DNA from 2 places in the Pelorhabdus rhamnosifermentans genome. Region 2 is predicted to be linked to the other one. Evidence: riboswitches for the same ligand, from Rfam matches in the RefSeq annotation. Region 2 holds a riboswitch; the other holds the start of a gene.

The links. A riboswitch is a leader RNA that binds a small molecule or an ion and turns the genes downstream of it on or off. The one in region 2 is predicted to bind glycine.
Region 1: it holds a riboswitch for glycine, as region 2 does, so the genes downstream of both, Ga0466249_RS18010 (ABC transporter substrate-binding protein) here and Ga0466249_RS21325 (amino acid permease) in region 2, are expected to answer to the same signal.

The regions. Positions count from the first base shown of each region.
Region 1 covers NZ_JAHGVE010000017.1:87,382-93,583, forward strand. The annotation lists gene Ga0466249_RS17990 (MurR/RpiR family transcriptional regulator) at 1-704, opposite strand, end outside; gene Ga0466249_RS17995 (DUF6612 family protein) at 937-1,842, shown strand; gene Ga0466249_RS18000 (GlsB/YeaQ/YmgE family stress response membrane protein) at 1,894-2,160, opposite strand; gene Ga0466249_RS18005 (amidohydrolase) at 2,286-3,596, shown strand; glycine riboswitch at 3,694-3,768, shown strand; glycine riboswitch at 3,777-3,878, shown strand; gene Ga0466249_RS18010 (ABC transporter substrate-binding protein) at 4,067-5,233, shown strand.
Region 2 covers NZ_JAHGVE010000026.1:8,063-14,264, reverse strand. The annotation lists gene Ga0466249_RS21340 (efflux RND transporter permease subunit) at 1-381, shown strand, start outside; gene Ga0466249_RS21335 (class I SAM-dependent methyltransferase) at 338-700, opposite strand; gene Ga0466249_RS21330 (Crp/Fnr family transcriptional regulator) at 820-1,512, opposite strand; gene Ga0466249_RS21325 (amino acid permease) at 1,662-3,044, opposite strand; glycine riboswitch at 3,117-3,209, opposite strand; glycine riboswitch at 3,210-3,285, opposite strand; gene Ga0466249_RS21320 (methyl-accepting chemotaxis protein) at 3,557-5,272, opposite strand; tRNA gene Ga0466249_RS21315 (tRNA-Arg) at 5,486-5,560, opposite strand; gene Ga0466249_RS21310 (zinc ribbon domain-containing protein) at 5,612-6,001, opposite strand; gene Ga0466249_RS21305 (MFS transporter) at 6,092-6,202, opposite strand, start outside.

The sequences.
Region 1 (6,202 bases), on a different contig from region 2:
GTTTCTCGAGTACAGCTTAATAGGTAGGCAGATACGCTGTTTGTAATGCTAGAATTGATAGAGCTTGTAACGGCACAAGTGTAGCAACCTTGTCGTTTGGCTAATTCTAACGTGTAGAGAATATCTGTTGTTTCACCGGAATGACAAATAGCAAAAAAAATTTCATCAGCTTGTGCTACAGAGGCCGCAATGGTCATGAGATGAGAATCACTATAGGCATTGATTTTTAGCCCTAATCGCATGAGTTTATGCATGGCATCTTGGGCCACGACACCAGAAGCGCCCAGACCGATGACGTGGATGAGAGAAGATTTTTTGAAATGCTCCGCCATGTCTTGTAAGGCCGAGACAGAAAGCTGTTTTTCTAAATCGGCAATTCCTTGGACAGAAGAATGAATGACTTTTCGAATAATGGCAGGCAAATCATCTTGATTCTCTACTTCTTCATAGATAGGGCGAATCTCATTTTCGGCTAATTCTTTGGTGAGAGCAATCCGGAACATAGCATAATTTTCGTAGCCAAGTAATCGATAGAATCGAATCACTGTGGCATCACCCACTTGACAGTGTTTGGCCAGTTCGTTAATGGGGATAGTCAGTGCTTCTTGTGCATGTTGCTGCAAAAAGTGTACAATGCGTTCATGGGCCGGTGTAAAGCGATTACTTTGCAATCGAATGCGTGTAAACAGAGACAAATCTATCACCTCCAACGTCCGGAGAAAATCTTCATACATATCATGAATGAAAAATAATTTCTCCACAAAGGATATTTGACGTTCTTTTTAAATTCCCTCTTTTTTTTTACTTTTATAAAAAATAGTGATTATTCTGATACGGAATTTTATACGAAGATACTTATATAATTACTCGACGTGTCTTAATAATGCTATAATAGAAACCAAGTAAGTTATTTAAGGATAGAAAGGAATGAGAGCGATGGGAAAATTTTCAATGGTATCGAGATTATTTATCCTTTGTGTCATGACTGTATTTATTTCTATTTGCAGCATGTATAGTTTGGTTGCAGCAGCACCGCAAGATGCCAAAGAAATGGTTGTTACAGCCTATCAAAAAATGTTGAATTTTAATAATTACCATATGGCATTAGACTCTACTGCAACGATGTCGGTTCAAGGAAAAAATATTCGTATGGCAATGGAGGGTGGATTTGATATACAAGCGAAGCCCATGCTAAGCAAAGGGGATATGAACATTCGTGTTTATACGGATTCTAAAACATTAGATAAAAATCTTGTGCAATACATAGAAGAATCCGGTAATCAGATCATCATTTATTCTAATGTTGATAATTCTTGGATTAAGCAGAGTTTTCCTAAAGAAAGTGTTGATTCCCTTCGTGATTATGGGAGTTATATAAAAGCGATTAAGAGCGCTGAAATTGAGAGTGATGACGATAATTCAACGGTAATTCGTGTTGTTGCAAGTGGCGAAGTTTTAAAAAATACGCTGAAACAAAAAATGGCGCTTATGGGAATGAATAAGCTTGTTGTATCAGATGATTTTTTAGCAGATATTCAGGATCTATCCTACTCCATAACCATTGATAAGAGCACGGGTAACATTTCCGCGAGCCATATGGATTTATCTGACTTTATGGCTCAATTTGGTACTCATATGGCTGATAAAATGAAGACGACAGAAAAGCAAAAGCAGGCTATAACAGAAATGTTTCAAAATATGAAATTCATCATGGATGTTACTTTTTCACAGTATAACAGTGCACCCGATGTCGTGATTCCACAAGATGTAAAGGAGCGGGCTGTTGAAAAAAATGTTCAATCAAGTAAGCTTTTAAGCGGTCCACAGGTGACGCAATCATAAAAAAATAGTGCCCTCTTTTCTTTAACAAGAAAAGAGGGCACTATCCAGTTTTCAGTTTTTTTTATAGGCTGGTACTTGCGGATGGAAGAGACGGATGAGCCACAGAAAGGCTAAGGCACCAAGTGTTGAAGCAATAATGGAACCTATAATGCCGTAGACTGCAAAGCCTAGCATGCCCAACAGAAAATTTCCAACAAATGATCCTACTAGGCCGACAATCAAGTCGCCCCAAATGCCAAATCCATGATTGTGTGAGATAGTTCCTGCTAGCCATCCGGCAATAATGCCAATGATCGCACCGACGATCCAGGATGTCATATAAAAACCTCCTTATTTATTTTTGTTAGTATGCTTTGTAACCAAAAAAGTTATGTAATGGAAAAAAAAGTGGCAACTGTGATAGAATAAGTAAAGAAGAATGGGAGATATCCATGAGGAGCTGAATGATTTTGACACAAGATATTCATCAAAATGTAACGGATATGGCAGAAGAACTGATTAAACTTCGCCGTGATTTTCATAAATATCCAGAGCCGGGCTGGACAGAATTTCGTACGGCCTCGATTGTTGCGGAAAGATTGACTGCCCTAGGTTATGAGGTGAAGTTAGGTGATGCCGTTATAAAGGAAGAGGCCATGATGGGGGTTCCTGATGCTTCTGTGTTGTTAAAGTGTAGAAAGCAAGCTGAAGAACAGGGAGCCAGTGCCTTTTATCTGGATCAAATGGCAGGTGGGAAAACGGGTGTCGTGGGTATTTTAAACACGGGAAAAACCGGTCCAACGGTTGCTTTACGCTTTGATATGGATGCCAACGATGTTGTTGAGGATGAAGCCATAACTCATCGGCCTTGCCGCGAGGGGTTTCGATCGGTACATGATGGAGCCATGCATGCTTGCGGTCATGATGGGCATACGACGATTGGCCTGGGGCTGGCTAAGCTGCTTATGTTGCTGCGTCATGAACTTTCTGGTACGGTGAAACTTGTGTTCCAGCCAGCCGAGGAAGGCGTTCGCGGAGCTCGGGCCATGGTGGAATCTGGTATTGTTGACGATGTGGACTACGCTATTGGTTTGCATCTTGGTACGGCTGCAAATCAGACCGGGCAGTTTGTGTGTAGTGCAGGGGGATTTTTAGCTACGACGAAGCTTGATGCCTGTTTTCATGGTAAGCCCGCTCATGCTGGTTTTGCGCCGCAGGAAGGACGCAATGCCTTGCTTGCAGCTGCAACAGCTTCTCTTCATTTACATGGTATTTCGCGGCATGGTGCAGGGATGACACGGGTAAATGTCGGCATTTTACAGGCTGGGACTGGGCGCAATGTTATTCCGCAAGATGCTCTGTTAAAACTAGAAACACGGGGTGAAAATTCAGCACTTAACGAATATATGCAGCAAGAGGCTACTCGTATTATTCAAAGTTCTGCTGCCATGTATGGCGTGGAGGCACAAATAACCAAGATGGGTGCCGCCTTAGGCGGTCATGGCAACGAGGAACTGGCCACTGTATTAAAGTCAGTGGCTGAATCATCGGGATTGTTTAGCCAGGTTGTCACTCAAGCAAATATGGGTGGCAGTGATGATTTTACTTTTTTTATGAATCGCGTGCAGCAACAGGGCGGGCAGTCTGTTTATGCTTTGCTTGGATCTGATTTAGCTGCTGGACATCATAATGGTTCTTTCGATTTTGATGAATCTATCCTTACAAAGGGAGTAGAAGTACTCGCAAGGAGTATTTTAGCTTTAGGAAAAGAATAATAAAAACTTTAGCTATTTCTGTTGAATAATTGATGAAATTGTTCTATAATAAAATCTGTTTTATATGTACTTTTTACAACTACATATGTGTTTTCGGATGATATTTGCGGAAGAGTGGCTTAGGGCCCACCGAAGGAGTAAAACTCTCAGGTACTTTGATTGTGAAGTAGAACCGTAAATGGACGAGACTCTGGAGAGATCCTGATTTAGGACGCCGAAGGTGAAATACAGTAATCGTAGATTGCTGACAAAGCTCTCAGGCAAAAGGACAGAGACAAAACCAATCCAAAGAATACTCGCTATCTTTGGAAGTGTAGCAATGAAATGCCTAAGGGTATTTATTGTTGTTTGTCCAGAGTCAAATCATCTTATGATTTGACTCTTTTGTTTTGATGCGCATGAAAATTCGGGTTGCAGAGTACAGGTGTAGACAGTGAGCTTTAAGGAAAAGAAAAGGAGAGAAAAATTTTATGCGTAATCGAGGCTTTAAAGTTGTAGCAGTCGGACTCGTTGCTTTATTTATGACTGGAATATTGGCGGGGTGCGGAGGTTCATCATCAAAGGATGTTAAAATCGGGATTTTGAATGAAATGACAGGTGGCAATGCTACTATGGGTACATCCGCTGCCAATGGGGCGAAAATGGCCATTAAAGAGGCCAATGCCAAAGGCGGTGTGCTTGGTAAACAAATTCAGGGAGTTGTTGCTGATAATAAAAGCGAGCCTTCTGAATCGGCCAATGCCATGACGAAATTAGTCAGTCAGGATAAGGTTGTGGCAGTGACAGGCGTATTTTCTAGTTCTGATGCCATTGCAGCTGCCAGTGTAGCTGAAGCAACGAAAGTTCCTTTTATTGCTGTGGGTGCTACAAATCCCAAAGTAACGCTTGATGAAAAAACGAATAAAGTAAGAGATTATACCTTCCGTGTTTGTTTTATTGACCCCTTCCAGGGAACAGTCGGTGCTAATTTTGTATTGAATACGTTGAAATTGAAACAAGCTGTGATGTTAGTTGACAACAGTAGTGATTACAGTAAAGGTTTGGCTAGCTTCTTTAAAGAGGCTTTTGCGAAGGGCGGCGGCACTGTATTAGGTGAAGAAGCTTATTTACAGAAAGATCAGGACTTTAAGACCATTTTAACGAAGGTAAAAGCCTTAAATCCAGAAGTGATTTATGTCCCTGGTTATTATGAAGAAGTCGGTAAGATTGTAAAGCAGGCTCGTGAGCTTGGTATTACTGTACCTATTATTGGTGGTGATGGCTGGGATTCACCGAAACTCGTTGAAGTTGGAACGGCTGCGGCTTTGAATAATACTTATTTTACGAATCACTATTCTGTAGATGACACGAGTACTGCTTCGCAGGATTTTGTTGAAGCTTATAAGAAAGAATATGGACAGGCACCAGATGCTTTGGCTGTGCTTGGCTATGATGCTGCTAATGTTCTGATTGATGCCATTCAGCGGGCGAATAGCACAGAACCTAGTAAAATTCGCGAAGCACTTGCTGCTACGAAAGATTATCCAGCTGTGACAGGGCCCACGACGCTTAATGATACACATGATGCTGTTAAAAACGTCGTGATTATTGAAATGAAAGACGGAAAACAGATGTTTAAGGAAACAGTTAAGCCATAATGTAAAAAGCAATTTGTGTTACATCGATAAAAATAGGCTATCCTTCTTTTTTAGAGAGAAGGATAGCCTATTTTATGTAAAAGAATTATATCGCTAATGCGGCAGCACCTTGAATAAAAGAAAATGAATCAATTTCTTTCCATTTTAACTTATATTTATAACAAAAATGTGACGTCTATTATTACCTTTTGACATAATTTTGTCACAAACTTAGTATAAAATGGTATTAATTCAGGAGGTGCAAACCATTGATTATATTATGTTTTCTTTTCGCTATTGCATTGCTGGACTTTCGTTACCTATAGACTCTAATCTTTTTTTTCTATTAATGGATCCTATACTAATTCAGAGCAAACTTAGGCTAGCTTTATATTTTCAATCAGCAGCATGAATCTAATTGTAATTAGCATGAGATTTTACACTAATCCAGTATATATTAACTACTTATGAACTCAACTTTCACACCTAAAACAGTCTCTTGCAGTCTGAGAGGTCTGTTTCTTTCATTATATGATAAGGCCAATGTTGGCTGCCTTGCCCAGTTATATCAAGGCTTGTTTATTTCTTACTGCGAAAGTTGGAGTTAATGATATTTCAAATGCTTTACAAATGCATTACAAATAACTTAATTCGATGTAATTATTAAATACGAATTAGGGAGATGAGCATCATAGAATTACTCGACTATGCAACAGGCATCTTTTTCGGTTTAGTTATAGTAGGAATCATTTTCTCCATGATTTATAAGTTTCTTGGCAGCGTAAAGTGGATATTAATCTTTATTGGTATGTTTATTACTTTCGCACTATATCATAACTATCCTACGTTCACTATAATTCTAAGCAGTATTATTATTGTACTTACTATCATGCCCAAATTTTTTCCGGAAATATCACATAAGAATTCTAAATGTTTGAATTACCACATCCACTGGACAGACTAAAAATCACTTTAAGGAATGGCGCAAGC
Region 2 (6,202 bases):
CCGCTGGGGATCATTGGCGTTGCCATCGGCCTCTTTGCAACGGGTAAACCTATGGGTTTTGTGGTGCAGCTCGGTATATTAGCCCTATCCGGGATTATTATGCGCAACTCAGTTATTTTAATGGATCAAATTGACCAACATCTCGCTGCCGGTGAAAACTTGTGGGATTCCATCATCAACGCTACGCTAACTCGCTTACGCCCCATTTTGTTGACGGCCGCAGCTGCTATTTTAGCGATGATCCCCTTAGTTTCCAACATATTTTGGGGACCAATGGCTGTCGCCATTGGGGCCGGCTTATTTGTCGCTACCGTATTGACGCTGCTGGTTCTGCCAGTCATGTATGCCACCTGGTATAAAGCTGACCGTTCGCGGAGATAACAGCACTTGCCAAATCAAGTGAGACAACCCGACCGCCTGGTTTCGTTACACGTGCCATTTCGGAAATTACCTGCTGATAATTCGACATATTCCGCAAACCAAATCCGATTGTTACAGCGTTAAATGTATTGCTAGCAAAAGGCAGTTTCAGTGCATTTCCCTGTACTAATTCTATCATCGATCCATAAGGCGTTTTATCAATATTCTCCTTAGCCTTTTCCAACATACTGGCAGAGACCCCGCCTGTCGTAATCCAGTTTTCGTACCAGCCATTTATCATTGGGATCTTTTTTCTGATGCAGAAAAAATTTCTTCTCAATATCACCTCCATATCTATAGCAATAAAAAGGCTGGCTACAACCTTGTGCAAAATTTAACAATTGCATTATAAAATAAGTACATTATAGAATAAGCAAAAAAAAACTGCCGTAATAGAAATCACGGCAGTTTAAAATATTTTGATAATTTATCACGATCCGTTATAATAAATTGGCCATCCTGTACTCGAATTAATCCTCGTCTGACCAAATCTTTTAACTGTCGTGAAACGGTCTCGCGTTTAGATCCCAACATATCTGCCAGATAGGTAATACTTAAATTCAAGTTAATTTTAGTTTCAGCTTCACAAGGAATTCCATAGTCGTTGGATAGCTTCCACAGCTTAGCAGCAATGCGCTTATCTCCCCGCACCGAATTAGAGGTATTTTTTAGTTGCCGATACAGTCGTCTTACTTTTATGGAAAGCGAATCTAAAACAAATTTAGTAAGTGCAAAATCATTTTCCATGACACGCAGAAAGTCTGATCTATCAAAACAGAGGATTTGTGCGTCATCAAATGCTTCACAGTTGATTGAAGCAGAGTGGCCTTGCAAAATCACCTCATTAATAAGCTGTCCTTTATCTAAAATAAAAATGACTTTTTTCTCTCCTTGAGAATTGACTTTATAGAGTGAAACAAGGCCGTTTCCAACAATATAAAGCATCTCCACTTGCTCTTTATCAAAAAATAAATGTTCTCCTTTGGATAGATAACACATCGTTCCACAGGACGACAAAGCCGCAATAGAATCGGGGGTTAATTGCCGGAATACTTCAATAAGTGCTAATGCTTCACTTATGCTCCTATTCATAAATTATCACCAGCTTCTCTATTAACTTTATTTCCCTAGCAATCAGTTGTACGCCTGGATTACCACCCATTCAGGGCAAATTCAAAAAGGGGTATTTGTCCCTTACTAGACAAATAGCCGTTTCCTATATCTTTGAAAAAATTGTTGGTTTATACTATGCTGCTTGCGGTATCTTCTTCATCCTTCATTTTTGATTTAAATATCTTGTAAATCACCCCAAGCATGATAAACCATATCGGTGTTACAAATAAGGCTACACGAGTTTCCTTATTAAGGGCCAAAGTAACTAAAACAAACGCAAAAAATGCCAAAATAATATAGTTAATGATTGGGTACAGCGGCATTTTAAATTTGTTCCTGGCAGCAAGTTCAGGATTTATTTTGCGATATTTTAAATGGCAGATCGTGATAATTGCCCAAATGAAGATAAAGCAGAATGTTGAAATACTCGTAATGAGAACAAATACCCCTTCCGGCATAATATATTGCAGGATAACCGCAATCAAGACGACAATTGCCGAGAACACGGTAGCATTAAAAGGTACTTGACTGGATGTTAACTTTTTCATTGACTCAGGTGCATTATTTTCTTTAGCAAGCGAATAAACCATACGGCTTGTACTGAAAATACCGCTGTTGCAAGCAGATGCAGCGGATGTCAGTACAACAAAATTTACAATCGTTGCTGCTGCTGCAATTCCCACTGCAGCAAATACCTGTACAAATGGGCTTTTAGCCGGACTAATTGAAGTCCACGGATATATGCTCATAATAATAAGAAGTGCTCCGATATAGAAAAGAATAATCCGAATTGGAATATTGTTGATCGCCTTTGGGATAACCTGTTCCGGATTTTTCGTTTCACCGGCTGTTAAGCCAACTAATTCGATTCCGGTAAAAGCAAATACGACCATTTGGAAGGAAAGAATGAAACCGCTTATCCCATTGGGAAACCAGCCGCCATTACTCCAAAGGTTGGCAAAACTGGATGCACCGGCATCGGTAGAAAATCCTTTAATAATCATATATGTACCAATTATAATCAGTGCTAAAATTGCAACAACTTTAATCAAAGCAAACCAGAATTCCATTTCACCAAATACCTTTACTGCAGTAAGATTCATAATCAGTAAAATTACAAGAATCATAAGACTCGGAACCCACTGAGCTATATTGGGGAGCCAGTATTGTATATAAAGTCCGGCGGCAGTTACGTCCGCCATGGCAAGTGAAATCCAACAAAACCAGTAGGTCCATCCAGTAATAAATGCTACTCCATTGCCTAGATAGTCACGTACAAAGTCGACAAAAGAATGATATTTCAAATTAGAAAGCAATAATTCCCCGAGAGCACGCATAACAAAAAAACAAATCGCCCCTGTTATCATATATGCAAATAAAATAGATGGACCTGCCAAGTGAATAGACCTGCCAGAACCTAAAAATAATCCTGTACCAATTGCACCGCCAATCGCAAGTAATTGAACATGACGATTTTTTAGTCCTCTCGATAAATTTTGATTTTCCGCCATACATAAACCACCTTTCGCCTCAAAAAAATACAAAAAGAGACCAAATTATAAATCTGGCCTCAAAAAAAGCAGCTAACTAGCTCTGTCCTTTTACCTGAGAGAGTCACTGATTAAAAATAATCAGCTTGCTCCTTCGGTGCTCTCCATTGAGTCTCTCCAGAGTTTCGTCCAATAATGGTCCTTTTGCCTGAAAGCATAACATCTTCGGCGGATTATAAAATCTCTCTCCCATTATCTTCATCCGAGATTTGATATCAAATTATCAATGCATTTATATATTTTATCATTTATTCTTATAAATGTCAATCTAAAAGGAACATCTGTGTGTTTTATATACACATTTAGATCCGAACAAAATAATTCTCATCAACAGGTCTTCCGGAACCATTTTGTTTCCGACTTCCTATCCATATGTAGTCGCTGAATATGCGGGTTACTATATGAAAAAGGCACCTGCCACCTATTTACATGCATAGGCTAACAGGTGCTTTCTTATTTGTCCCAAACTTTAACTAAACTCGAAAATGGCTAACAGCTTCCTGGAGATCCTCAGCCAACTTGGCAAGACTCTGACTGGATGAGGCGATTTCCTCCATAGATGCCGATTGTTCCTCTGTTGCCGCCGACACAGTTTGTGTTTTTCCAACGGCTGCTTTACTGTGACCGTCAATTTCCTTCACCGATGCTACAATCTGCTGACTGCCACTAGCCATCTGCTGAATAGCAGCGGAAATTTCCTTCACTTGTTCGGATACTTGCGTTACCAGTGTCGCAATTTCCCCAAACGCATGACCAGCCGTAGTAACAACCTCTGTTCCTACTTTAACCTCACGAGTACCTTCGCTCATGGCAACAACAGCTTTATCTGTATCCCCTTGAATCTCGCTGATTAGTGCAGCTATATGCTTTGCTGCGTCCTGTGATTGTTCCGCAAGCTTACGGACCTCTTCAGCGACAACAGCAAACCCTTTGCCTTGTTCTCCAGCTCTGGCAGCCTCAATTGCGGCGTTAAGCGCCAGTAGGTTTGTCTGACCAGCAATACCGGAGATTGTGTCGACAATTTGCCCGATTTCTTTTGACCGTTCACCCAATTTAGCTACAACTTGTGCGGAATTATTTACAGTTTGCTCAATATGAGCCATTTGATTAACAGCCTTATCCACCGACTTATCACCATCGGTTGCCTTTTCAGCGGCTTGAGATGAATTACTGGCTACTTGATTGGCGCTAGCAGCTACTTGCTGGATACCAGCTGACATCTGCTCTACCACAGAAGATGTTTCGTTTACGGCATTTAATTGTTTTTCTGCACCTTGTGCCACATCGCTAATAGAACCTGCAACCTGATTAGCAGCTTGAGCTGACTGTTCAGCGCTGGCAGTCAGCTCTTCCGAAGAAGCCGCCACTGTTTCAGCTGATTCATTGACCTGTTTCAAAACTGTACAGAGTCTACCTCGCATACTTTGCAAAGCATCTGCTAATTGACCAATTTCATCTTTTCTAACCAATTTTCGTGGTTTATCACGAAAATCTCCGTCTGCGAGTTTCTTGCAAATTAATACCATTGTATTGAGCGGCTTGGTTATCATTTTGGTAATATAAAAACCACTTAAAAGTAACATTACGAAGGATATAAAAATATCACCAAAGGTAATCTGTTCAGCTTTTTCAAATGATGCCTTGTTATCGGCATCGACTTGTTTTGACAATTCAATGGAATACTTCGAGAGATCAATGCATCGATTAAGAGCTTCCGAGGCTAATGAATCGACCGTAGCCGTATATAATGCATAAGCTTCTGCATTTTTATTTTGCATTGCTAACTCAATAACCTTATTTCTTGCTTCACGATATTTTTGCATAGACATCTTAAATCCGGCCAATTTTTCCTTAGCTGTAGAATCTAAATTAGACTTATCAAGCTCGGCTAGATTATCATTAAAGTTTTTTACCCGCTCATCAATAACTCTTTTCAATTCTTGCTTTTTTTGGTTATCCGTTGTGAGCATCATTTCCATTATTTCTTGATTTACCTTATTAACATGAGCATAGTTTTCGTTAATAAGCGCAATTGGCACTAATTGATCTGCATACATTGTGTTCATACTGACGTTTGATTGTTGAAGATAATAATAACCAGTATACGCGATACTACTCATAGATAGCAATGCGATAAGAATTAGGATGCCCAATTTAGAACTTACTTTCATGTCATCAAAGAATCTCATTAAATCTCCCCCCAGTCTTAAAACATATAACTATGTCAAATTTCGACATGAAGGACCATTGTCCTCTGCCAAAATATGTAATATTAATAAATATATTTTCTCTCCATCGTCACATTATCTAAAATAAATTTTTGTAGCCACCCAGGCATCAAAAAAACCCCTGCATCACCTGCAGTATAACGCAGGAAATACAAAGGTTTATAAGCCTTCTAGTGGTGCGCCCGGCAGGATTCGAACCTGCGCTCACGGCTCCGGAGGCCGATGCTCTATCCCCTGAGCTACGGGCGCTCAATTGACACAGATAGTATTATACCATAACTATCTGTATCTGTCTAATTTTTATTTGGCATCAAGCGGCTCATGGCAATAGGGACAATTCCGCCAATAACGATCCACGTCCCGACCACAATGAGCACATTTCGGACGAAGTGTATGCCCGCAATAAGGACAAACCTTAAATTGGGCTTTCACTTCTTTACCACACATGGTACAAGTAAAAGGCTCTTCAAGAACGGTTGCATCCACATCAATCGTATTGTCATCAGGATTTTGTAAATCCTTTTTTTTACGGCCAAAAATAAAGTAAAGCGGCACAAACAAAAACCACAGGGAAGTTAATGAGCCTAACATCCAAACAGCAACACTGCCCAAACTACTGCCACGCGATTTTGCATCTCGATAAATCCAATAGGCAAACAAAAGACCAATCAAAAATGAAATGTGAATCATATCTGTCACTCCTTAACGAGCTAACGACCCTGTTTTCTACATTTCATTATACCATTAGACAAAATAGCTAAGCAAACATAAAAACAAATTTTACATATGCTCTGCCAAAACCTGTTTTTTCGTTTCCTGCCCCAAAAGAAGAACGATAAGTCCTATAACAGCTAAAACAATCATAAACATCGTAAATATCCAACCTATACC